Regions from separate parts of the Phytobacter sp. V69 genome, predicted to be linked through region 3. Evidence: predicted binding sites of a transcription regulator. Region 3 holds the regulator's gene; each other region holds the start of a gene.
The links. Region 3 encodes CRP, which controls carbon source genes, mostly activating them, when cyclic AMP is high. Its sites were predicted from a motif close to ATGTGANNNNNNTCACAT; they were not measured.
Positions count from the first base shown of each region.

Region 1 (5,701 bases), on a different contig from region 3:
GGTGACAATGTCCGTCAGCGAATCAAGACGGGCCACGTTAAACAGCGACCACGCCCCGTATTTACTGCTGTCGGCCAGCAGCACCCGACGCTGCGCATTATCAATTAACGCCCGTTTCAGCGCCGCTTTCTCTTCGGTTGGCGAGGTGATGCCTTTTTCCAGATCCCAGCCGTTACAGCTGACAAACGCCAGATCCGGCCAGATGCCCTGCAACAGTTTGCGACCATGGTCGCCAATGCAGGACTGGCTGCTGTCATCGATTCGCCCACCAATAATGGTCACTTCGATTTGCTTAAATTCCGACAGGAACAGCGCGATGTGCAGATCGCTGGTGATCACCCGCAGCGGCAGATGCGTGAGCTGACGAGCGAATTCAATCATGGTGGTACCTGCATCCAGCACAATGGCGTCACCGGCCTTCACCAGCGACGCGGCGGCACAGGCAATGGCGTGTTTTTCCGACAAATTGCGCTGCATTTTCTCCAGCGTTGTCGGCTGCGAGGGGATAAACCGGTTAAGGGTAACGCCGCCGTGTGAACGGCTGATCACCCCTTCCTGATCGAGCTTGATCAGATCGCGGCGAATGGTGGCCGGGGACGCATTGGTTATCGTCACCAGTTGGTCTACCGTTACCAGATTATGGCCTTTCAGATAATCCATAATCTGTTCTAACCGGTTATATCCCTTCATATTATTCCCGTGTGATTTGCATAGCTAACTGGATGGAAACCGCCATACTCTCCGGTTTCGCTTTTCCGGTCCAGGCGATATCAAATGCTGTGCCATGATCCGCAGAAGTGCGGATAAACGGCAAGCCAGCAGTGATATTAACCCCATCGTAAAAGCCCAGCAATTTTAACGGAATATGCCCCTGATCGTGGTACATCGCCACCACGATGTCATACATGCCTTCATGACACTGCATAAAGACCGTATCCGGCGGGCACGGGCCGTAAACATTGAGCCCCTGGGCTTTCATAGCTTCAACCGCCGGACCTACGGTGGTGATCTCTTCATCACCAAACAGGCCATTTTCCCCGGCGTGCGGGTTGACCCCGGCGACCGCGATTCGCGGGTTTTCAAAGCCGACGCGTTTGAGGAAGCTGTCCGCCACGCGGATAACCGTCTTGATGCGATCCTGATTGAGGGTATCGAGGAATTTACGCAGCGCGATATGGGTGGTGACGTGAATCACTTTGAGTTTGTCGGTATAGAGCACCATCGCATAGTCGTTGATGTTGGTCAGCTTCGCCAGCAGTTCGGTGTGACCCGGATAGTGGTGACCGCCTAAATGCAGCGCTTCTTTATTCAGCGGTGCGGTGGCAATGGCTTTCACTTCACCGGCCATCGCCAGTTCGGTCGCACGACGCACGCAGCGGTAGGCCAGATCGCCCGCCTGAGCCTGCACTTTGCCAGGCTCCAGTGCCTGCGGATCCGCCAGCGGCTCATCGAGTACGTTAATCACGCCAGGCGCAAAATGGGCGTCGCTGACCTGATTGATAATGCGCAGTTCCGCATGCGGCGTGACGTTCAGTGCCAGAATACGGTTAAACGTTTGAGCACAGCCGACAACCACAACCGGTGCCCCGGACAGTTCCCCTTCGACCAGCGATTTAATAATAATCTCCGGACCGATCCCCGCAGGATCGCCCATCGTTACGGCAATAATGTTAGACACTCGACTTCTCCTCAATAAAATGCAAAACCTTGAGCAAAGTGGTTTCGTCACCAAAACCGCCTGCTTTGGTCATCACTGGTCGTTGCCATTCGCAACCTGAAAAATATCCCCATGGCACGCAGCCTGCGGCGCGCCCACGAATCTGAAACCCTTTTGCCCCCAGCGCGCGGGCGACGGCTATCGCCACATCGCCGCCGGAAACATAAATACCGTCTGGCGTACTGGATTGCAGGACGTCACGGGTGAGCGCGCCCAAATAATCACAAATACGCTCACCGCACTCTGCCCGGCTCAGCTCCCAGCGTTCACACAGCGCCGCCACCTGATGGCGCGCCTGATCATCCGGGCAGGTATGCACCAGACAGTGTTTGCCCGCGTTAAGCGCGGTGATAATCGCGGCGCGGTGGTCGGTGGCAGACAGCTGGAAGACATCATTGATATCAATAAAGATGTGTTCACAGCGTGGATGCTGCGCGGCGACGCTCACCTGTTTTTGAGCGATTTCACTCATTGAGCCGACAACCGCCAGCACCACCGCCTGTTTTTCCGGTGCCAGACGGCGTGACAAGGCGTCACACAGCCCGGCGGAACCCACCAGCAGCGGCCTTTCGCTCGCCTGCATGGCATGGGTGATAATTTCATCCAGATCGGCGTCCGTTTGCGCATCCACCACCAGCAGCGCCGGCGTTTGCGCACTGCCGCTCGCCAGCGCAACGGGCAACTGTGCGGGCGTAATGTTCTGGCTACGCACACTAAAGAGCGCACCGACATCCGCACTGGCGATCGGCGTTTTCGGGTCGCTGGCAAACTCGGTGTCAGTGAGAAGTACGCCATTCACCAGGCATTTCCCTTCACGGGTAATGCGCCCTGCCGCCGGAAACGCCGGGGCGATAATCACCGCCGCCGCCCCCGTAACCTGCTGCATGGCCATCACTTCGGTTCCAGGATTACCGCGCAGCGTGGAATCTATCTTTTTCACCAGCCACGCCGGTGAGTACTGGCGCAGGACGCTGTCGGTCAGCGCAGCGACCTTCTCTTTGGCCGCATCGGCCGTCAGCGCGCGGCTGTCACTGTTATAAATTAGCGCCTGCGCGTCGCTTTGATACGCCACCTCCAGCGCCACTTCTACACGCATCCCTGCCTGCGCCAGGCTCACGCCCGCATCGTTCGCGCCAGTGAAGTCATCGGCCAGAATCACCACTTGTTGGTCCGAGATTGGTTTGTTCATCCCTACTCCGGGTCGTTACGTTCTGAATATGATTATATTCAATCATAATTGATTATATGTGAGCAAGATCAACTTATTTAATTTGCGAATAAATTATAAATTTATGCCATACAGTGACCGTGATTGAAAAATGTTGATTGAGTTCAATCACCACATAAGACAGACAGGAGAACGTTGTGGTAACAATAAACAGTACCCTGATAAGCGGCGCAGGGGCCATTCCCGCTATCGCGCCATTGCTTACGGGTAAAAAGACACTCTTACTGGTCAGCGACGGCAACGTTATCAAGCTTGCCGTGACGCAGCAGATTCTGACGCTGCTGCAGGCGGAAGGCCGACAGGTACAGATTATTGACAACGTACCGCCAGAACCCAGCCAGCATGATGTCTCCCGTATTCTCGGCGATGCGCCAGAGGCGGCCTTTGATCTGGTGGTGGGTATTGGCGGTGGCAGCGTTCTCGACGTCACGAAACTGTTATCAGTACTTTATCACCCGCGTTCACCGGGCCTTGATGCCCTGCTGGCGGGTGAAAAACCGACTGCACGCGTGCCTTCTCTATTGATTCCGGCCACCGCAGGTACCGGTTCCGAAGCGACACCGAACGCGATTCTGGCGATCCCGGAACAGAACACCAAAGTGGGCATCATCTCTCCGGTGCTGCTGCCGGATTATGTTGCCCTGCTGCCGGAACTGACCACCAGCATGCCCGCACATATTGCCTCTTCTACCGGAATCGATGCCCTGTGCCATCTGATCGAGTGCTTTACCGCCACGATCGCCAACCCGGTGAGCGACAACGTGGCCCTGACCGGCCTGCGCAAGCTGCTGCACAACATCGAAACCGCCGTCAGCGAGCCGCATAACCTGACCGCGCGTCTCGAAATGCTGTGGGCCTCTTATTACGGCGGTGCGGCGATCACCCACGCCGGGACCCATCTGGTACACGCACTCTCCTATCCGCTGGGTGGCAAATACCACCTGCCGCACGGCGTGGCGAACGCCATTCTGCTGGCCCCGTGCATGAAAGTGGTGCGCCCGTACGCCGTCGAAAAATTTGCTCAGGTGTGGGATCTCGTTCCTGACGCCGACACCACGCTCGGCGATGAGGATAAATCCCACGCGCTGGTCGATTACTTTGCCGCGCTGGTTAAACGCCTCAACCTGCCGGACAACCTGGAGGCGCTGGGGGTACCGCACGCGGATATTCCGTCGCTGGCCGATGCCGCCCTGAACGTTAAACGCTTGATGAATAATGCCCCTTGCACCGTCGATCACAGCGCCGTGCAAGAGATTTACCAGACATTGTTTAAATGATCTTTCATGGAGAGATGTGTAATGAGTAAGAAAATTGAAGGCGTACTGACGGCGATCGTCACGCCTTTTGATGCAGAAGGCGGATTGCATGTTCAGTCACTGAAAGAACAGGTCAATCGCCAACTGAGGGCCGGCAACGGCATTTTCTGCGGCGGCACAAACGGCGAGTTTTTTGTGCTCAATGAGCAGGAAAAAATCACCGTCACCGCAGCCTGCGTTGATGAGGTGGCCGGTCGCGCCAATGTGGTGGCACACATTGGTGAGATCTCTACCCGCGAAACCATCCGTCTGGGTAAACAAATTGAAAAACTGGGCGTCGACGCGGTTTCCGTGATCACCCCGTATTTTGTCCCCTTAAAACAAAACGAATTAATTACCCATTATACCGCCGTCGCTGATGCCCTCAGCGTACCGGTATTTCTGTACAACATTCCTGCCCGCACCGGGAATACGCTTGAACCGCAAACGGTTCGCGTGCTGGCTCAGCATCCGAACATTATTGGGATTAAAGATAGCGCAGGAAGCTATGAAAGCCTGAGTGGTTTTCTGAACGCGGTGAAGGACATGGAGAATTTCAATGTCCTTAACGGTCCGGACTCCCTGATTCACCGGGGATTCGTGGAAGGTTGCTCGGCCTGTATCTCCGGCCTTGCTAACGTCGCCCCGAACGAAATTAATGCGATCTGGTCGCATTTCAACGCAGGCGACGTTGAAGGCTCTCGTCAGGCACAAGAAAATGTCACCGGACTGCGCACCGATTTATATAGCGTAGGTTTCTCTCCGGCGGCGGTTAAAAAAGCAGTGCAACTGATGGGCTATAACGTCGGCGAAAGTCGTTATGCCGTGTCATTTACCGAAGAACAACAACAGCAAATTCGCCAGATCGTAACGCAGTACGTGCGTTAAGGCGTTTTTCATTCGTCATTAGAATATTGGGCACCTCAGGTGCCCTGGCTTCACTCGCCCCAAAGAGAGGCAAAGATGAACACGTTTACTTCACAAGATACCCTGATAATTGTCGGTATAGTCATTGCCTATATCGTCTTTACCACCTGGCTTACGTTCCGTTTACGCAGTAAAAACTCCGGCGACTTTATGGAAGGCTCCCGCGCGATGCCGGCCTTTATCGTTGGTATCTTATTAATGTCTGAATACATTGGCGCGAAATCAACCGTCGGTACCGCACAGGCGGCCTTCGAAGGCGGGATCGCTGCCTCCTGGTCGGTACTGGGTGCGGCGATCGGCTTCCCGATTTTCGGCCTGCTGCTGGTCAAACGTATTTATAACACCGGCAAAATTACTATCTCCGGCGCGATTGCAGAGAAGTACGGCAACAGCACCAAAAACATCATTTCTATCATCATGATTTATGCCTTGCTACTGGTGAACGTCGGCAACTACGTGAGCGGCGCGGCGGCGATTTCTACGGTATTAAAAGTGAGCCTGCCGGTGGCCGCCTTTATTACCGCCATCGTCAGT
Region 1 covers NZ_CBFFRL010000047.1:8,583-14,283, forward strand. Annotated here, with positions in the region: gene ACSZPU_RS08940 (DeoR/GlpR family DNA-binding transcription regulator) at 1-690, opposite strand, end outside; gene ACSZPU_RS08945 (D-threonate 4-phosphate dehydrogenase) at 692-1,678, opposite strand; gene dtnK (D-threonate kinase) at 1,671-2,906, opposite strand; gene ACSZPU_RS08955 (iron-containing alcohol dehydrogenase) at 3,083-4,222, shown strand; gene ACSZPU_RS08960 (dihydrodipicolinate synthase family protein) at 4,244-5,128, shown strand; gene ACSZPU_RS08965 (sodium:solute symporter family protein) at 5,204-5,701, shown strand, end outside.
Region 1: ACSZPU_RS08955 (iron-containing alcohol dehydrogenase) is a predicted target of CRP. The motif match lies at 2,963-2,980, and genes of this name have one in related genera.

Region 2 (5,701 bases), on a different contig from region 3:
CCACCGGGATCAGCGTCAGCACGCGCTACGGTGAAGTGGAGAACGTAGAATTTAACAGCGACGGTGCATTGGGCATTACGGTTTACCATCAAAACCGTAAAGGCAGCGCGTCGTCCACCGATCTAAGCCCGGATGCGATTGCCCGCACTGTACAGGCGGCGCTGGATATTGCCCGCTATACCTCGCCGGACCCGTGTGCCGGGGTGGCGGAAAAAGATCTGCTGGCCTTTAATGCGCCGGATCTGGATCTCTTCCATCCGGCGGAAGTCTCGCCGGACGAAGCCATTGAGCTGGCTTCACGTGCCGAGCAGGCGGCGTTAAATGCGGATAAACGCATCAACAACACCGAAGGCGGCAGCTTTAACAGCCATTACGGCATCAAAGTTTTCGGCAATAGCCACGGCATGTTGCAGGGCTATGCCTCTACGCGTCATTCGCTCTCAAGCTGCGTTATCGCCGAAGAGAACGGGGATATGGAGCGAGATTACGCGTACACCATTGGCCGTGATATTCGCGATCTGCAAAGCCCGGAGTGGGTGGGTGAAGAGTGCGCGCGCCGCACATTGTCGCGCCTTGCGCCGCGTAAACTCTCGACCATGAAAGCGCCGGTCATTTTCGCCAATGAAGTGGCGACCGGCCTGTTTGGTCATCTGGTGGGCGCCATTGCGGGTGGGTCGGTGTATCGCAAATCGACCTTCTTGCTCGACTCGCTGGGCAAACAAATTCTGCCGGAATGGCTGACCATTGAAGAGCATCCGCATTTACTCAAAGGGCTGGCGTCCACGCCGTTCGACAGTGAAGGGGTGCGCACTGAGCGTCGCGACATCATCAAAGATGGCGTGCTCACCCAGTGGCTACTGACCAATTACTCTGCGCGCAAACTGGGGCTGAAAAGCACCGGGCACGCGGGCGGCATCCACAACTGGCGTATCAAAGGGCGTGGTTTAGGATTTGATCAACTGCTCAAACAGATGGGTACCGGCCTGGTGGTCACCGAATTGATGGGCCAGGGCGTGAGCGGCATTACCGGCGATTACTCCCGTGGTGCGGCGGGCTTCTGGGTGGAAAACGGTGAAATCCAGTACCCGGTCAGCGAGATTACCATTGCAGGAAATCTGAAAGATATGTGGCGTAATATCGTTACCGTTGCTGACGATATCGAAACACGTAGCAATATTCAGTGTGGTTCAGTGTTGTTACCGGAGATGAAAATCGCCGGTCAGTAATACCCGTCATACTTCAAGTTACAGGTGCGTTAGCTGCACGTGCTCACCCCAGTCACTTACTGATGTAAGCGCCTGGGGATTCACACGCTAGCCGCCTGCCTGAAACTCGAATTATTTAGGGTATGGCTTTTTTTAATAATAAAAAAAGGAAGTGAGCAATGCGGAAAAAACTGCTGGCAATGTTAGCCGTCTCTACCCTCATTCTTGGCTCGGCACAGGCGTTTGCCGCTGACCTGGGCGAAGATATGGACACCCTCAACGAAAACCTCCAGGTTGTCCAAAAAGCGGATGACGCAGCGACCATCAAAGATGCGTTAACCAAAATGCGGACGGCTGCCGAAGACGCACAGAAAGCGACACCGCCGAAGCTGGAAGGCAAAGCGCCGGACAGCCCGGAAATGAAAGACTACCATCAGGGGATGCAAACGCTAATTGGTCAGATCGACGGTGCGCTGAAACTGGCGAACGAAGGCAAAGTGAAAGAGGCGAAAGCGGCAGCTGAAGAGTTTAAAGCGACCCGTAACGTCAACCACAAGAAGTTCCGCTAAGAATGACCAGGCGGGGCGCAGTGCCCCGCTTTCCTCTCCGTTAAACATCCGCGTTAAAACAACCGCGTTACGGAATCAGAATGATTTTTCCGCTAAATGCCCTGTCTTCCAGCAGGTCATGGGCTTTCGCGCCCTGAGAGAGCGGGAACGATGTGGCTTTTGTCTGTGCGATAGCGCCCGATTCCAGCATGCCAAACAGGCGATCGGCCCGGCTCTGTCGCTCTTCTTGTGAGGTGAGATAGGTCCAGAGGTCGGCCCCAATGACCCCAGAGGATTTCAGCAGAAAAACCGACGGATCCACCGACGGAATAGCCCCGCCGGACATGCCAAACAAAACCACCCGACCACCGTCTTTCAGCGCATCCAGGCTTTGCAACAAGGTGCTACCGACAGAATCAAACACGATATCGCAGCCCAGCGGGTGCCATTTTCGTGCTTCGTCTTGCCAGTTATCGTACCCGGCGGCCGCTTCTGCGCCGTGCTGCAGACAAATGCTCTGTTTTTCTGCGTTCGATGCCACCGCAAACACATGCACGCCGTGGTGTACCAGTATCTGGGTGAGCAGACGCCCCACACCGCCCGCCGCTGCCAGCACCGCGATATGCATCCCCGCGACCACTGGCAGTACATCGTGAATGAGGTAATCCGCCGTCAGCCCCTGCAATAACACCGAGGCGGCTTCCGCTTCTGAAATCCAGTCCGGCAGGCGGATTGCATGAGCCTGCGGCACGCGGATATGGCTGGCGTGAGCCAGCGGCACGTCGGTGAAGCCAACGCGATCGCCCGGCTGCCACCCGCTGACCCCCGCTCCCACTTCGATCACGCGCCCGGCCCCTTCATATCCGGCGGTCCACGGCGCCTCTCCCGCGAGCGGGTAACGGCCCTGGCGGCGATACACGTCGGCGAAATTTAGCCCGGCGGCGGATACCTCAACGAGTAATTCCCCCGCGCCCACTGTGGGCACAGGGCTTTCGCGAAGCCACAGCACATCCGAAGAACCAAAATGATCGAACACCAGAGATTGCATAATAAAATGACCTAATAGAGAGGAATGCGACGATTATTCCTCCCGGTCATGGGTGGATAAAGAGGACTCTGCTATTTTGATTTGATAACCAGAGTTTAGAATCCGGGGCGATAAATGGATTACCTGAAATGCGTTGAGTCGTTTGTTCGTACGGTCACCTGCGGCAGCTTCACTGCGGCGGCGGAAGAGCTGGGTATCACCCCGGCAATGGTGGGCAAACACGTCCGCGAACTGGAGGCCAGAACGGGCTGCCAGCTGATTCACCGCACCACCCGGCGACAGGGGCTGACGGACGCAGGCCAGCGCTTTTATCAGTATGGTGTGCAGATCCTTGCCACCATCCGCGAGGCGGACGGGCTGGCAAACCACCTGTATGACAATGTCGCGGGCATGCTGCGTATCAGCGCGCCGGTGATCTTTGGCCAGCGAGTGCTGACCCCGATCCTGTCGCGTTTTTTGCAACAGTACCCCGGCGTGGACGCCGAAATGGTCCTGACCGACCGGAGAGTGGATCTGATTGAAGAACGCTTCCAGCTGGCAATCCGCATCGGCAATATCAACGACGACGGGATTATTGCCATTCCGCTCCCGCCGTATCGTATGATCCTCGCCGCGTCCCCGGAATACCTGCAGCGTCATGGCACGCCGCCCTTACCGGAGGATCTGAAACATCACCACTGCATCAGTTTCAGCCAGTGGCGTTCAGACCATAGCTGGCAGCTGGAAGGCCCGTCCGGGAAGCTGGACGTCGCGATTACGCCGCGTTTGATGGTCGATTCCGGCGAAGCGATACGCCAGGCGGCGCTGTCCGGGCTGGGAATTGTGCAGCACTCGACGCTGACCTTGCAGCAGGATATCGACGAAGACCGCTTGTGCCTTGTGCTACCGGACTATTTGCCGCCGCCTCGACCCATGCATCTGCTGCGCTTACCGATCAGACCGCTGCTGCCGATCGTCTCCTCGTTTACCAACTACTTTTTACAGGCGATCAGCCCAACGGCAGGCGGTTGAAAACGCCTCTGGCCAGGTTTTTTTCATAAGAAACCCTTATCACTTCACACTTTTCTCATCCCGTTGGCCGTTTTTTTATTATTCATTACGGCCATTTTTCCGCATTTTTCCGTAAAAACTGTGACCGCTACACAGTGAAAAGCCCGAAGGGGCGCATTAATGTGGCGCAGATCACTAAAGTCTCCCGGCTTTCCACTTCAAAGTGGAAAACTCCTCGCTACAAACTCTTAACCTGCAACGTTAGTTTTATCCCTAAGCCATTAACGGGGTAAGACGAGTGAATAACGGAGCGGTAATGAACGACGCTGGAGAGGGGGCGCAGCTTACGGCAACCCTGGCCGAACGCATGCTAGCGCAGGTGTACAGCTTGCTCAGCCACCACAACATTGTGCCCAACGCGGTGCAACAGCAAATGCTGACTTCCCACGTTCGCGCCATGGCGCACCGGTCAGTGACCGGCGAGCCCTTGCCGGAAGTGGAAGCGGATTTGTTTGATGAAATCTCACCAGAATCAATGCAGCTTGCCCGCGATATCGTGGCGCAATTTGGCAATCTCCCGGAAGAAGAAGCCTGGCTGCTGTCGGTGCACTTCGAAGTGGCAAAAGACAACCTTTAAGGAGCGAACAATGGAACAAATTACCGTAGTGATTGGTGACCGTCTGGGTAAAGGTCAGAAAGTGGCAGCAGGCGTAGAGAAAGCCGGTGGTCGTGCCGTGGTGGTACCGGGCGTGGCGGCGGATATGAAGCTGGGCGATGTGATGAAGACGGAAAACGCCACCTTCGGCATCTCGTTTTGCGGCAGCGGCGGTGCGGGTGCGATCACTGCGCAAAATAAATACGGCTATAAAGCCAAATACGGTATGCGCTCAGTCGAAGAGGGCATCACCGCCATCAACGAAGGCTGCAATGTCCTCGGTTTCGGTTTTATGGACAAAGAAGAGTTAGGCGAGCGCCTAGTACAGGCGTGGCAGAAAAAATACGGCGCGTAACCATGAAAGAACAGTTCACCACCACGGTCAGGGTTAAAGGCAAAGGCGAGTCGAAAGCACGGGCCTTCTCCGATGCCCTGAACCATGTTCAGGCCGCGGTGATGAAAGCGTCGCCGCACATTTTACTGCGCATAGAGCCACAGGATGTGCAGGTTGTTCATGCGCAGGAAACGACGCGGAAAGAGGCTTTCTTATTCCTCTTTCTGCGCCGCGAAAGACGGACGTACAGCGTGGAGCTGGACGTCACCGTCAACGTGACCGCCATCAATCTCGACAACGTGGATTTCGTCACGCAACGCTGATTCTGACTAAAAGGGCAGACTGATGTTCCTGATAATTTTAATAAAATCGCTCATCATCGGCGGCCTTGTGGGCGTCGGTGTCGGCGCTGGGGCTGCACGCATGTTTCATGCGCCGACCACTCAAGCGATGGGCGCATTTCGTACACTCGGCGAGCTGAACTCCTGCGAAGGGGATCCGGCCTCTCACTTCTCCTTTGGGTTAGGCTTCTTCTTCAACGCCTGGGCCTCGTCCGTCGCGGCGGGTTCCTTCACCCAGGACGTTGACCATCGCATCATCCCGAACTGGGGCGCGGCGGCGTTGATGGTGAAAAACCGCAACGTCGGCGAAACCCTGCACGATCCGAAAAAGATGGCCATCGCCTGCGGCCTGATCGGCATGATCGTGGTGACCTTCCTCAACCTGACCGCCTCTTCCGTTCCGGCTGCACTGCAGGTGACGGCGGTGAAAGTGCTGGTGCCTGCGGCCAACCTGCTGGTGAACACCGTGATGCCGGTAATCTTCTGGCTGGCGGCAATCGACGCGGGTAAAAAATCCGGCTTCTGGGCGACCGTCTTCGGCGGCGCTGCGCAACTGATAATGGGTAACGCCGTACCGGGT
Region 2 covers NZ_CBFFRL010000078.1:5,978-11,678, reverse strand. Annotated here, with positions in the region: gene pmbA (metalloprotease PmbA) at 1-1,226, shown strand, start outside; gene cybC (cytochrome b562) at 1,385-1,774, shown strand; gene ACSZPU_RS13005 (quinone oxidoreductase family protein) at 1,842-2,801, opposite strand; gene ACSZPU_RS13000 (LysR family transcriptional regulator) at 2,916-3,812, shown strand; gene ACSZPU_RS12995 (glycine dehydrogenase) at 4,090-4,428, shown strand; gene ACSZPU_RS12990 (SFCGS family glycine-rich protein) at 4,439-4,801, shown strand; gene ACSZPU_RS12985 (DUF4312 family protein) at 4,804-5,103, shown strand; gene ACSZPU_RS12980 (DUF4311 domain-containing protein) at 5,126-5,701, shown strand, end outside.
Region 2: ACSZPU_RS12995 (glycine dehydrogenase) is a predicted target of CRP. The motif match lies at 3,972-3,989, and genes of this name have one in related genera.

Region 3 (5,701 bases):
ATCCCTGGCTGCTGGCGATGTTGCAGGGCTCATTCATTTCGCACATGAATACTCTGGTGGTGCCGGGCGGGAAAATGGGGCTGGCGATGGAACTCATCATGACGCCGCTGGTACAACGGCTGATGGAAGGTAAGAAGATCGAGTAGTTTTCTGGCAAACAGAAAATCTGCTTCCGCCCGATGTAGCCCCGGTTAGCGCAGCGCCACAGGGGAAATGTCGGATGCTGAAAGTGCCGGAGATCGCCTCCGGCAACACATCAGGCTTCGATCACTTCATACGAGTGTGTGATATTTACCGCTTTCTCCAGCATCAATGCCACAGAGCAGTACTTCTCGGCGGAGAGATCCACCGCACGCGAAACCGCGGCATCTTTCAGCGCTTTGCCGGTCACGATGAAGTGCAAATTAATATGCGTGAACAGGCGCGGAGCCTCTTCACGACGCTCTGACGTTAGCTTCACTTCGCAGTCTGTCACGTCGTGACGCCCTTTTTGCAGGATAGAGACAACATCAATAGCGCTGCATCCGCCTGCCGCCATCAGCACCATTTCCATCGGGCTTGGTGCCTTGTCGCCTGAGTTACCGTCCATCAGGATCTGGTGCCCGGACGCAGACTCGCCAAGGAACGTTAAACCTTCTACCCATTTCACACGAGCTTGCATTTTAATTAACTCCGGAGTTGCAATTTTCTTTACAGATTACGCGCACATAAGAAAAGTCGCAACGGAAGGCGACCTGCGTCAAGCTGAAGCGAGACACCAGGAGACAGGCAGCAAAAGCTATGCTAAAACAATCTGGATGCTACAGTGATATACATTGACGTTTAGCATGTATGCAGAGGACATCACATATTACAGGCCGCAGGCATGTCTGACGGTCCACTTCCCAGCTATCGGGAAGATAGATTGCAACCCCGGACGCGTTGTGTGAATCCAGCGTCTGGAGCCAGCTTATAACAGAGGATAACCGCGCATGGTGCTTGGCAAACCGCAAACAGACCCGACTCTCGAATGGTTCTTGTCTCATTGCCACATTCATAAGTACCCGTCGAAGAGCACGCTGATTCACCAGGGTGAAAAAGCGGAAACGTTGTATTACATCGTCAAAGGCTCAGTGGCTGTGCTAATCAAGGATGAAGAAGGTAAAGAGATGATCCTCTCTTACCTTAACCAGGGAGATTTTATCGGTGAACTGGGTCTGTTCGAAGAGGGTCAGGAGCGTAGTGCATGGGTACGCGCCAAGACAGCTTGTGAAGTGGCCGAAATCTCCTACAAAAAATTCCGTCAGCTCATTCAGGTGAACCCGGATATTCTGATGCGCTTGTCTTCTCAGATGGCGCGTCGTCTGCAGGTTACATCAGAAAAAGTCGGCAACCTCGCATTCCTTGATGTGACGGGCCGCATTGCACAGACGCTGCTGAATCTGGCGAAACAACCGGATGCAATGACCCACCCGGACGGTATGCAAATTAAAATTACTCGTCAGGAAATTGGTCAGATCGTCGGCTGTTCCCGTGAAACTGTGGGACGTATCCTGAAAATGTTGGAAGATCAAAACCTGATCTCTGCACACGGCAAAACTATCGTCGTGTACGGTACACGTTAATTCTCAAGCGGCGCATCGTACTTAGCGATGCGCCGTTTTTGTCTCTATTCCCCATGTGGCGCAGGCTGATTTATCACCCCGAAATCAACTATGCACTGCGACAAACGCTGGTGTTATGCCTCCCTGTGACCGTTGGCCTGCTTATCGGGCGTCTCGATCTCGGTCTGCTGTTCTCTCTTGTTCCTGCCTGCTGCAATATTGCCGGTCTGGATACACCGCACAAACGTTTCTTTAAACGCCTGATCGTTGGCGGTTCACTTTTTGCTGGCAGCAGCCTTACGGTACAGTTGTTACTGACACAAAATATCCCCTTGCCGCTGATCCTGACCGGACTCACGCTATTGCTTGGCGTCACGGCGGAAATCAGCGCCTTGCACGGACGCCTGCTGCCCGCCTCGCTCATTGCGGCCATCTTTACCTTAAGCCTCGCCGGGAATATGCCCGTCTGGGAACCGTTGCTGATTTATGGGCTCGGCACCCTGTGGTACGGCGCGTTTAACGCCTTCTGGTTCTGGCTCTGGCGGGAACAGCCGCTGCGCGAATCGTTAAGCCTGCTCTATCGCCAGTTGGCGGACTACTGTGAAGCAAAATACAGCCTGCTGACGCAACACGCCGATCCGGAAAAAGCCCTCCCGCCGCTGCTGGCACGCCAGCAAAAAGCGGTGGATATGATAAGCCAGAGCTACCAGCAGTTGCATATGCTGGCGGCCAATAAGAACAACGATTACAAGCGGTTGCTGCGTATGTTCCAGGTCGCGCTGGATTTGCAAGAGCATATCTCCGTCAGCCTCCATCAACCGCAAGAGGTTCAGGAGCTGGTTGAACGCAGCCACGCTGAAGAGGTTATCCGCTGGAATGCGCAAACCGTCGCCGCGCGGTTACGGGTGCTCGCCGATGACATTCTCTATCATCGCTATCCCCGGCGTTTCAATATGGATAAGCAGATAGGCGCGCTGGAGAAAATCGCCCGTCAGCACCCGGATAACCCGGTTGGACAGTTCTGCGCCTGGCATTTCAGCCAGATAGCCCGCGTTTTGCGCACCCAGCGTCCACTCTATGTTCGCGACCTGATGGCTGAGAAGCAGCGCCGCCTGCCGCTGCTCCCTGCCTTCAAAAGTTATCTGTCGTTGAAATCCGCTGCCTTTCGCAATGCGGCGCGGATAAGCGTCATGCTCAGCATTGCCAGCCTGATGGGCAGCGCGCTCCATCTGCCCAAGCCTTACTGGATCATGATGACGGTGATGTTTGTCACGCAAAACGGCTACGGTGCCACGCGGGTACGCATTCTGCATCGGGCGGCAGGCACCATGGCCGGATTGATCATTGCCGGCGCAACGCTGCACTACCACGTACCGGAAGGTTTCACGCTGGCGGCAATGCTGATGGTGACGCTGGTGAGCTACCTGATTATCCGCAAAAGCTACGGCTGGGCGATGGTCGGCTTTACTCTCACCGCGGTGTATACACTCCAGTTGCTCACGCTGAACGGCGAGCAGTTTATCGTTGCCCGTCTTATCGACACGCTGATCGGCTGCCTGATCGCTTTTGGCGGTGTTGTCTGGCTGTGGCCCCAGTGGCAAAGCGGCCTGCTGCGCAAAAACGCCCATGACGCGCTGGAAACCTATCAGGATGCCATCCGCCTGATTCTGAGCGATGATCCCCAGGCTACGCCGCTGGCCTGGCAGCGCATGCGGGTAAACCAGGCGCACAACGCCCTCTTCAACTCACTGAATCAGGCGATGCAGGAACCCGGCTTTGACACGCGCTATCTGGCCGATATGAAGCTGTGGGTCACGCACAGTCAGTTTATTGTCGAACACATTAATGCGATGACGACCCTGGCGCGGGAACACACCATGCTCACGCCGGATCTGGCGCAGCGTTATTTACAGTCGTGTGAAATTGCCCTGCAGCGCTGTCAGCAGCGGCTGGAATACGATGGACCGGGAAGTTCGGGGGATGTGAATATTCTGGAAGCACCGGAGAGTATGACGCACGGTCCAATGAGCACGCTGGAACAGCACCTGCAACGTATTCTGGGGCATCTGAGCACCATGCACACCATTTCGTCGGTGGCATGGCGTCAGCGTCCGCATCACGGCATCTGGTTAAATCGCCGCTTACGGTCTTAAGTGTTAATCACTTTCGCTACGGCTTTCGCGAAGCGCTGCATACCTTCATCGATATCGCTCTCTTCAACGATAAGCGCGGGTGCAAAACGCATCACGTCAGGTCCGGCATTCAGTACCATCACACCGGCATCGGCAGCAGCCAGCAGGAAGTCACGTGCGCGACCTTTGAATTGCGGATTCAGTTCGGCACCAATCAACAGCCCCATGCCGCGAATTTCGCTGAAAATATTGTACTGCGCGTTGATCTTCTCCAGATGTTTGACGAACAGCTCGCGTTTCTCGTTCACGCCATTCAACACTTCTGGCGTGTTGATGATGTCGAATGCGGCACCGGCAACGGCACAGGCCAGCGGGTTACCGCCGTAGGTCGAGCCGTGAGAACCCGGATGGAACGCACTGGCGATCTCCTGGGTGGTGAGCATGGCGCTAATCGGGAAACCGCCGCCAAGCGCTTTGGCGCTGGTCAGGATGTCCGGGGTTACGCCATAGTGCATGTAAGCGAACAGATCGCCGCAGCGTCCCATCCCACACTGCACTTCATCAAACACCAACAGCGCGTTGTGTTCGTCGCACAGGTCGCGCAGACCCTGCAGAAACTCTGGGGTTGCCGCCGTTACGCCGCCTTCTCCCTGAATCGGCTCAACCACCACCGCACAGGTATGATCGTCCATCACCGCTTTCACGGCATGCAGGTCGTTATAAGGTACGTGAACGATATCCGCCGGTTTCGGGCCAAAGCCGTCTGAATATTTCGGCTGCCCGCCAACGGTCACGGTGAACAGTGAACGGCCGTGAAACGCATTGTGGAACGCGATGATTTTGCTTTTATGCGGGCTATGGCGTGTAGATGCATAATAACGCGCCAGTTTGAATGCCGTTTCGTTGGCTTCGGTGCCGGAGTTCATAAACACCACACGCTCGGCGAAGGTCGCGTCGATCATCTTACGCGCCAGGCGCAGTGCGGGTTCGTTAGTAAATACGTTGCTGATATGCCACAGGGTCTCGCCCTGGGTTTTTAACGCCTCCACCAGCGCCGGATGGCAGTGTCCCAGAGCGGTAACCGCGATACCACCCGCAAAATCAACGTACTCTTTACCCTGCTGATCCCACACGCGGCTACCTTTTCCCTTCACCGGAATAAATTCGGCCGGTGCGAAAATTGGTAAAATGACGTCGTCGAACGTTGCCCGCGTGATTGCACCTTGCTCAGTTGCCATGTAACCCCACCCTTTTTAAACAAGAAGTAGAAGTGAAAATATAATCACGAAATATGCATAAAAATCACTCAATGGCAACTAAAAATCGGCGCGATGCAGAAAGTTATTCAGCAGCGCATGGCCTTGCTCGCTAAGAATACTTTCCGGATGAAACTGCACCCCTTCCAGATCCCACTGACGATGGCGAATCCCCATGATCTCTTGCGCTTCGCTCCATGCGGTCACCTCAAAGCAGTCCGGGAGCGAAGGCGGGTCGATCAGCAAAGAATGGTAGCGTGTGACGGTTAACGGGTTATTTAGGCCGCGAAAAACCCCCTGCCCCGTATGGGTCACCGGAGAGGTTTTCCCGTGCATAACCTGCTGCGCCCGAACAATGCGCGCACCGAAGACCTGGGCGATGGCCTGGTGACCGAGGCAGACGCCGAGAATCGGCAGCGTACCGGCATAGTGGCGAATGACATCGAGCGAGATGCCCGACTCATCCGGCGTGCAGGGGCCTGGGGAAATCACGATTTTCTCGGGGGCCATGGCGGCGATATCCGCCAGCGTGATCTCGTCATTACGCCTGACCTCAACCTGCGCGCCCAACTCGCAGAAATACTGATACAGGTTCCAGGTAAAAGAGTCGTAATTATCAATAAGCAGGATCATGGCGGCCTCATCATTTTTAGCCGCCCTATTCTACTCAGTTTCGACAGCTTCGCTTACCACTTTGCCGAAGATCTCGCACAGCGGTTTCAGCTCTCCC
Region 3 covers NZ_CBFFRL010000068.1:3,103-8,803, reverse strand. Annotated here, with positions in the region: gene ACSZPU_RS11800 (phosphoribulokinase) at 1-146, shown strand, start outside; gene ACSZPU_RS11795 (OsmC family protein) at 257-661, opposite strand; gene crp (cAMP-activated global transcriptional regulator CRP) at 972-1,604, shown strand; gene ACSZPU_RS11785 (YccS/YhfK family putative transporter) at 1,658-3,736, shown strand; gene argD (bifunctional acetylornithine/succinyldiaminopimelate transaminase) at 3,733-4,953, opposite strand; gene pabA (aminodeoxychorismate synthase component 2) at 5,032-5,604, opposite strand; gene ACSZPU_RS11770 (putative adenosine monophosphate-protein transferase Fic) at 5,635-5,701, opposite strand, start outside.

Region 4 (5,701 bases), on a different contig from region 3:
ATCATCTTTTTCCGCATCACCGGCAATATTCAGGGCAATACGCTGCCCGGCGTGCGCCCACTCGGTCGGCTGATTCTGCGCATGCAGGCTACGTACGCGCATCGGCTTACTCGCCCCGGTGAGCCACAGCGTATCGCCCACGCGCACGTCGCCCGACAGCGCGGTTCCTGTCACCACCAACCCCGCGCCTTTCACCGTAAACGCGCGGTCGACTGCCAGACGAAAACGCTGATGCTGTGGATGGGCACGCGCAGACAGTTGCAGTAGGTGCGCGCGCAGTTCGTCAATGCCGCGTGATTCGGTCGCAGCGGTGACAAAGAACGCCGCATCCTGCCAGCCAAATTCGCTCAGCGTCGCCAGAACGTCCTGACGCACCGCATCAATACGCGCCTCATCCACTCTGTCGGCTTTGGTCAGCGCGACCGTCAGCGCCGGGTTACCCGTCAGTTGCAAAATCGCCAGATGCTCGCGGGTTTGCGCCATCACGCCATCGTCGCAGGCCACCACCAGCAATGCGTGGTCGATACCGCCCACGCCTGCGAGCATATTGGAGAGAAATTTCTCGTGACCCGGCACATCAATAAAGCCCGGCACACTGCCATCCGGCTGTGGCCAATAGGCATAGCCGAGATCGATGGTCATGCCGCGCGCTTTCTCTTCCGGCAAACGGTCGGCATTCACGCCGGTAATCGCCTGCAACAATGTCGTTTTGCCGTGGTCGACGTGTCCGGCGGTGGCAATAATCATTTCAACAGCATCTCCAGAAATCGGGGTTCATTCTCAAGACAACGTAAATCCAGCCACAGGCGCCCATCATAGATACGCCCCAGCACCGGCTCTGGCAGATTACGCCATGATGCTGCGAGGGCTTCCAGACGGCGACCGCTGCCGTCACGCGGGGTAAAGGTCAGCGCGGCACTGGGCAGCCTGTCCACCGGCAACGAACCGCTGCCAATTTGTGATAAACAGGACTCAACGTGCAGGTCAAATTCGTCGTAATGCCCGGACAGCACTTTGGCCAGCCGCAATGCCTGCTGGCGAATCTCTTCCGGGTGACGCGTCAGCAGACGCAGGGTCGGTAAAGTGTCGCGCAGTTTTTCCGGGTGCAGATACAGGCGCAGCGTCGCTTCAAGCGCCGCCAGGGTCATTTTGTCCGCCCGTAGCGCACGCTTGAGCGGGTGGCGCTGCAACTTTTCAATCAGCGCTTTTTTCCCAACGATAATTCCGGCCTGCGGGCCACCAAGCAGTTTGTCGCCGGAAAAACTCACCAGGCTCACCCCGGCGGCAATCAGCTCCTGCGGCATTGGCTCTTTTGGCAAACCATAGCGACTTAAATCCACCAGCGAACCACTGCCCAAATCGGCAATCACCGGCACATTCAGCTCGTTACCCAGCGTCACCAGATCCGCTTCATCTACCGTTTTGGTAAAGCCTTCAATGTGATAGTTGCTGGTATGGACCTTCATCAGCAGCGCGGTATTGTCGTTCACCGCCTCGCGATAATCTTTCGCATGGGTGCGGTTAGTGGTGCCGACCTCCTGCAGAATGCAGCCCGCCTGGCGCATGACATCCGGAATCCGAAACGCGCCGCCAATTTCCACCAGCTCACCGCGGGAGACCACCACCTCTTTGCCGCTGGCGGTGGCTGCAAGCATCAACAGCACCGCCGCCGCATTGTTATTGACGATGCAGGCATCCTCCGCACCCGTCAGGCGGCACAGGAGCTCGGCCAGAGCCTGGTCGCGGTGCCCGCGTCCGGCGTCATCCAGCGAATACTCCAGCGTCACGGGTGAACGCATCGCCTGCGCGACGGCATCAATCGCCGCTTCCGCCTGTAGCGCACGCCCGAGATTGGTGTGCAGCACCGTGCCTGTCAGGTTGATAACCGGACGCAGCGCGCTGGCACTTTCATCCATCAGGCGCTGATATGTGGCCTGTGCCCAGTCGCGACACCAGGCGGGCAAGGCCTGCACCTGGCGAATGTCATCACGGGCTTCATCCTGCAACTGGCGCAGTATTTCCGCCACGCGGCTATGACCGAACTCGGTCAGTAAAGGAGTGAACGCCTCATCACGTAACAGGCGATCGGTCGAGGGGATCTGGCTGTAAAGCGAGTGATTTTCCGTTGTCATGAAATGGCCTGGCTGAGGGTTGCCCCCTCCCGCCAGGAGAGGGGTCGACATGAGGGGATTGTACAGCGAGTTGGTTCAGGCTGACATAACGGGCATCAATCCTTTGGCGGTTCTGTGCGCGCAAAGCTTTCACGCTGAAAGAGATTTTCCACCAGCTTGACCAGCTGTGGCCGCTCAACGCACCAGCCGGGGGAGACACGGCGGAAATTGAGGTAACCAATGGCACAGGCAATAGCAACGGTAGCGAGGTTCATCTCATCAACACGTAGCGCCCCTTCGTTGATATAGCTCTCCAGGGTGTCGAGGCCGCGACTGATTTTCTCACGCTGGCGTAAGAGTTCCGTTTCCGACTGCTGCTCAACCGGGCGCGCCTGCTCACGTACAGAAACCAGCCCCGCATCCATAATGCCGTCCGCCAGAGCTTCAATCTGACGAATTTTCAGCGCGGCTTTAGGGTCAGCCGGCAGCATAGCCGGTGCGATGCCCAACAGTTCGATATATTCGGCAATGATCGGCGAGTCGTACCACACGTCACCTTCATCGGTGACTAGGGCCGGCACTTTTCCCAACGGGTTGTAGTGGGCCACCCCGTTGATGGCGTTGTAGGGCTGTTCATTCACAAATTCGAAGGTGATGCCCTTCTCCAGCAGGATGACCGATATTTTTCGCACAAAGGGGCTGGTATAGCTGCCGATGAGTTTCATTGCCTTCTCCTTTTTGCCAACAAAACATTAAGTATGTACTACCCGGACCAAAGCGCGCGCAGACTGTTTCATAAATGTGAAAACTCCGCTGACTATATTGAGCATCGCGTCCAGCGCGGCGCTGAAATTGAAAGGGAATTACAGAGGGTCAGGATAGCGAAAACCACAGTTTGCGACCGATCACACTCGGAAAACTCCTGGCGAAAATATCTTGTGATGAAGATCACAAACAAACAACAAACCCGAAGCTAACAATTGTGATTAACATCACATTAACAGCCATGTCGCGGTGAATTTTTCACCTTTGTTCTTTTTTACACACTCCTTTTGTGATGCAGATCACTACATTGACTGGCATACCCCCAGCATTAACGTGATCTACATCACATAAAATGGCGCCATCTGGACAGTTCGTCGATTCGGTGCGAGATTTCGCAGCACAGATCATGGGTCCGGCTACCTCTGCCGCCACGTTAACAACAAAACCTCGGGCTTCCGGCCTGTGAGATAGCAAACATAAGAAGGGGTGTTTTATGTCATCCGATATCAAGATCAGAGTGTAAAGCTTTGGTCGCTTCCTCAGCAACATGGTAATGCCAAATATCGGCGCGTTTATCGCGTGGGGTATTATTACCGCATTGTTTATTCCTACAGGATGGTTACCAAACGAAACGCTGGCGAAGCTCGTCGGCCCAATGATTACTTACCTGCTGCCGCTGCTCATCGGTTTTACCGGTGGTCGTCTGGTGGGTGGCGATCGCGGTGGTGTGGTTGGTGCAATCACAACAATGGGTGTTATCGTCGGTGCTGATATGCCGATGTTCCTGGGTGCAATGATCGCCGGTCCTCTGGGCGGCCTGTGCATCAAGAAATTTGACGCCGCTGTAGACGGTAAGATCAAATCCGGTTTCGAAATGCTGGTGAATAACTTCTCCGCTGGCATCATCGGTATGATCCTGGCGCTGCTGGCGTTCAAAGGCATCGGTCCTGCGGTTGAAGTGCTGTCCAAAGTGCTGGCTGCTGGCGTTAACTTCATGGTTGCGCACGACATGCTGCCGCTGGCGTCCATCTTTGTTGAACCGGCGAAAATCCTGTTCCTCAACAACGCCATCAACCACGGTATCTTCTCGCCGCTGGGTATTCAGCAGTCTCATGACCTCGGCAAGTCTATCTTCTTCCTCATTGAAGCAAACCCGGGTCCGGGTATGGGCGTCCTGCTGGCGTACATGTTCTTCGGTCGTGGTAGTGCTCGTCAGTCTGCTGGCGGCGCGGCTATCATCCACTTCCTGGGTGGTATCCACGAAATTTACTTCCCGTACGTGCTGATGAACCCACGTCTGCTGCTGGCCGTAATCCTCGGCGGTATGACTGGCGTGTTCACTCTGAGCGTGCTGAACGGTGGTCTGATATCTCCGGCTTCCCCGGGTTCCATCCTGTCCGTACTGGCAATGACGCCGAAAGGCGCTTACTTCGCTAACATCGTGGCTATCTTCGCTGCGCTGATCGTCTCCTTTGTTATCTCCGCGATTCTGCTGAAAACCAGCAAAGTCAAAGAAGAAGACGAAGACATCGAAGCCGCTACCCGTCGTGTACAGGACATGAAGGCACAGTCTAAAGGCGCTACTCCGCTGGCAGCTGGCGACGTGACCAACGACCTGAGCCACGTACGTAAAATCATCGTTGCCTGTGATGCCGGTATGGGTTCCAGCGCAATGGGTGCAGGTGTACTGCGTAAGAAAGTCCATGATGCCGGTCTGACCAACATCTCTGTGACCAACAGCGCTATCAACAGCCTGCCGTCTGACGTTGACCTGGTGATTACTCACCGTGACCTGACCGAGCGCGCTATGCGTCAGGCGCCTCAGGCACAGCACATTTCACTGACCAACTTCCTGGACAGCGGCCTGTATACCAACCTGACTGAACGCCTGGTTGCAGCACAGCGCCACGCGGACAACAGCGTAAAGGTTCAGGCCAGCTTGCAGGATAGCTTTGATGCTGGCGACAGCAACCTGTTCAAGCTGGGTGCAGAAAACGTGTTCCTGGGTCGTACTGCAAGTAACAAAGAAGAAGCCATCCGTTTTGCCGGTGAGCAACTGGTAAAAGGCGGTTATGTTCAGCCGGAATACGTTGACGCGATGCTGGAACGCGAAAAACTGACCCCGACCTATCTGGGTGAGTCCATCGCTGTACCGCACGGCACCGTTGAAGCGAAAGATCGCGTGCTGAAAACCGGCGTAGTATTCTGCCAGTATCCGGAAGGTGTTCGCTTCGGTGAAGAAGAAGATGACATCGCACGCCTGGTTATCGGTATCGCCGCTCGCAACAACGAGCACATTCAGGTGATTACCAGCCTGACCAACGCGCTGGATGATGAAACCGTTATCGAGCGTCTGGCAAATACCAGCAGCGTTGAAGAAGTACTGACTCTGCTGAAAGCATAATGTTCGAATTATCCCAGGAATAATTCGGGTGGCAGGAAGGCAGGCAACACCACACATCCAACAGGATGTGTGAGGAAGCCAACCCACCTGTCACCTGAACCAAAAAGCGGATATACCTCTCCCTTTGGGGAGAGGGTTCGGGTGAGGAGAATTTTACGTGGTTCCTCACCCCAGCCCTCTCGGGTAAAAACATTGATGAAGGTTAAGACTATGAAAGCATTACATTTTGGCGCAGGTAATATCGGACGTGGCTTCATCGGCAAACTGCTGGCTGACGCGGGGATTACGCTGACATTCGCCGATGTGAATCAGGTGGTTCTCGACGCCCTTAATGCCCGTCATAGCTATCAGGTACATGTTGTTGGTGAAAATGAGCAGGTCGACACCGTTTCCGGTGTTAACGCTGTAAGCAGCATCGGTG
Region 4 covers NZ_CBFFRL010000016.1:12,726-18,426, reverse strand. Annotated here, with positions in the region: gene selB (selenocysteine-specific translation elongation factor) at 1-747, opposite strand, end outside; gene selA (L-seryl-tRNA(Sec) selenium transferase) at 744-2,132, opposite strand; gene ACSZPU_RS03890 (glutathione S-transferase) at 2,228-2,836, opposite strand; partial or broken gene ACSZPU_RS03885 (PTS mannitol transporter subunit IICBA) at 3,370-5,280, shown strand; gene mtlD (mannitol-1-phosphate 5-dehydrogenase) at 5,491-5,701, shown strand, end outside.
Region 4: ACSZPU_RS03890 (glutathione S-transferase) is a predicted target of CRP. The motif match lies at 3,092-3,109, and genes of this name have one in related genera.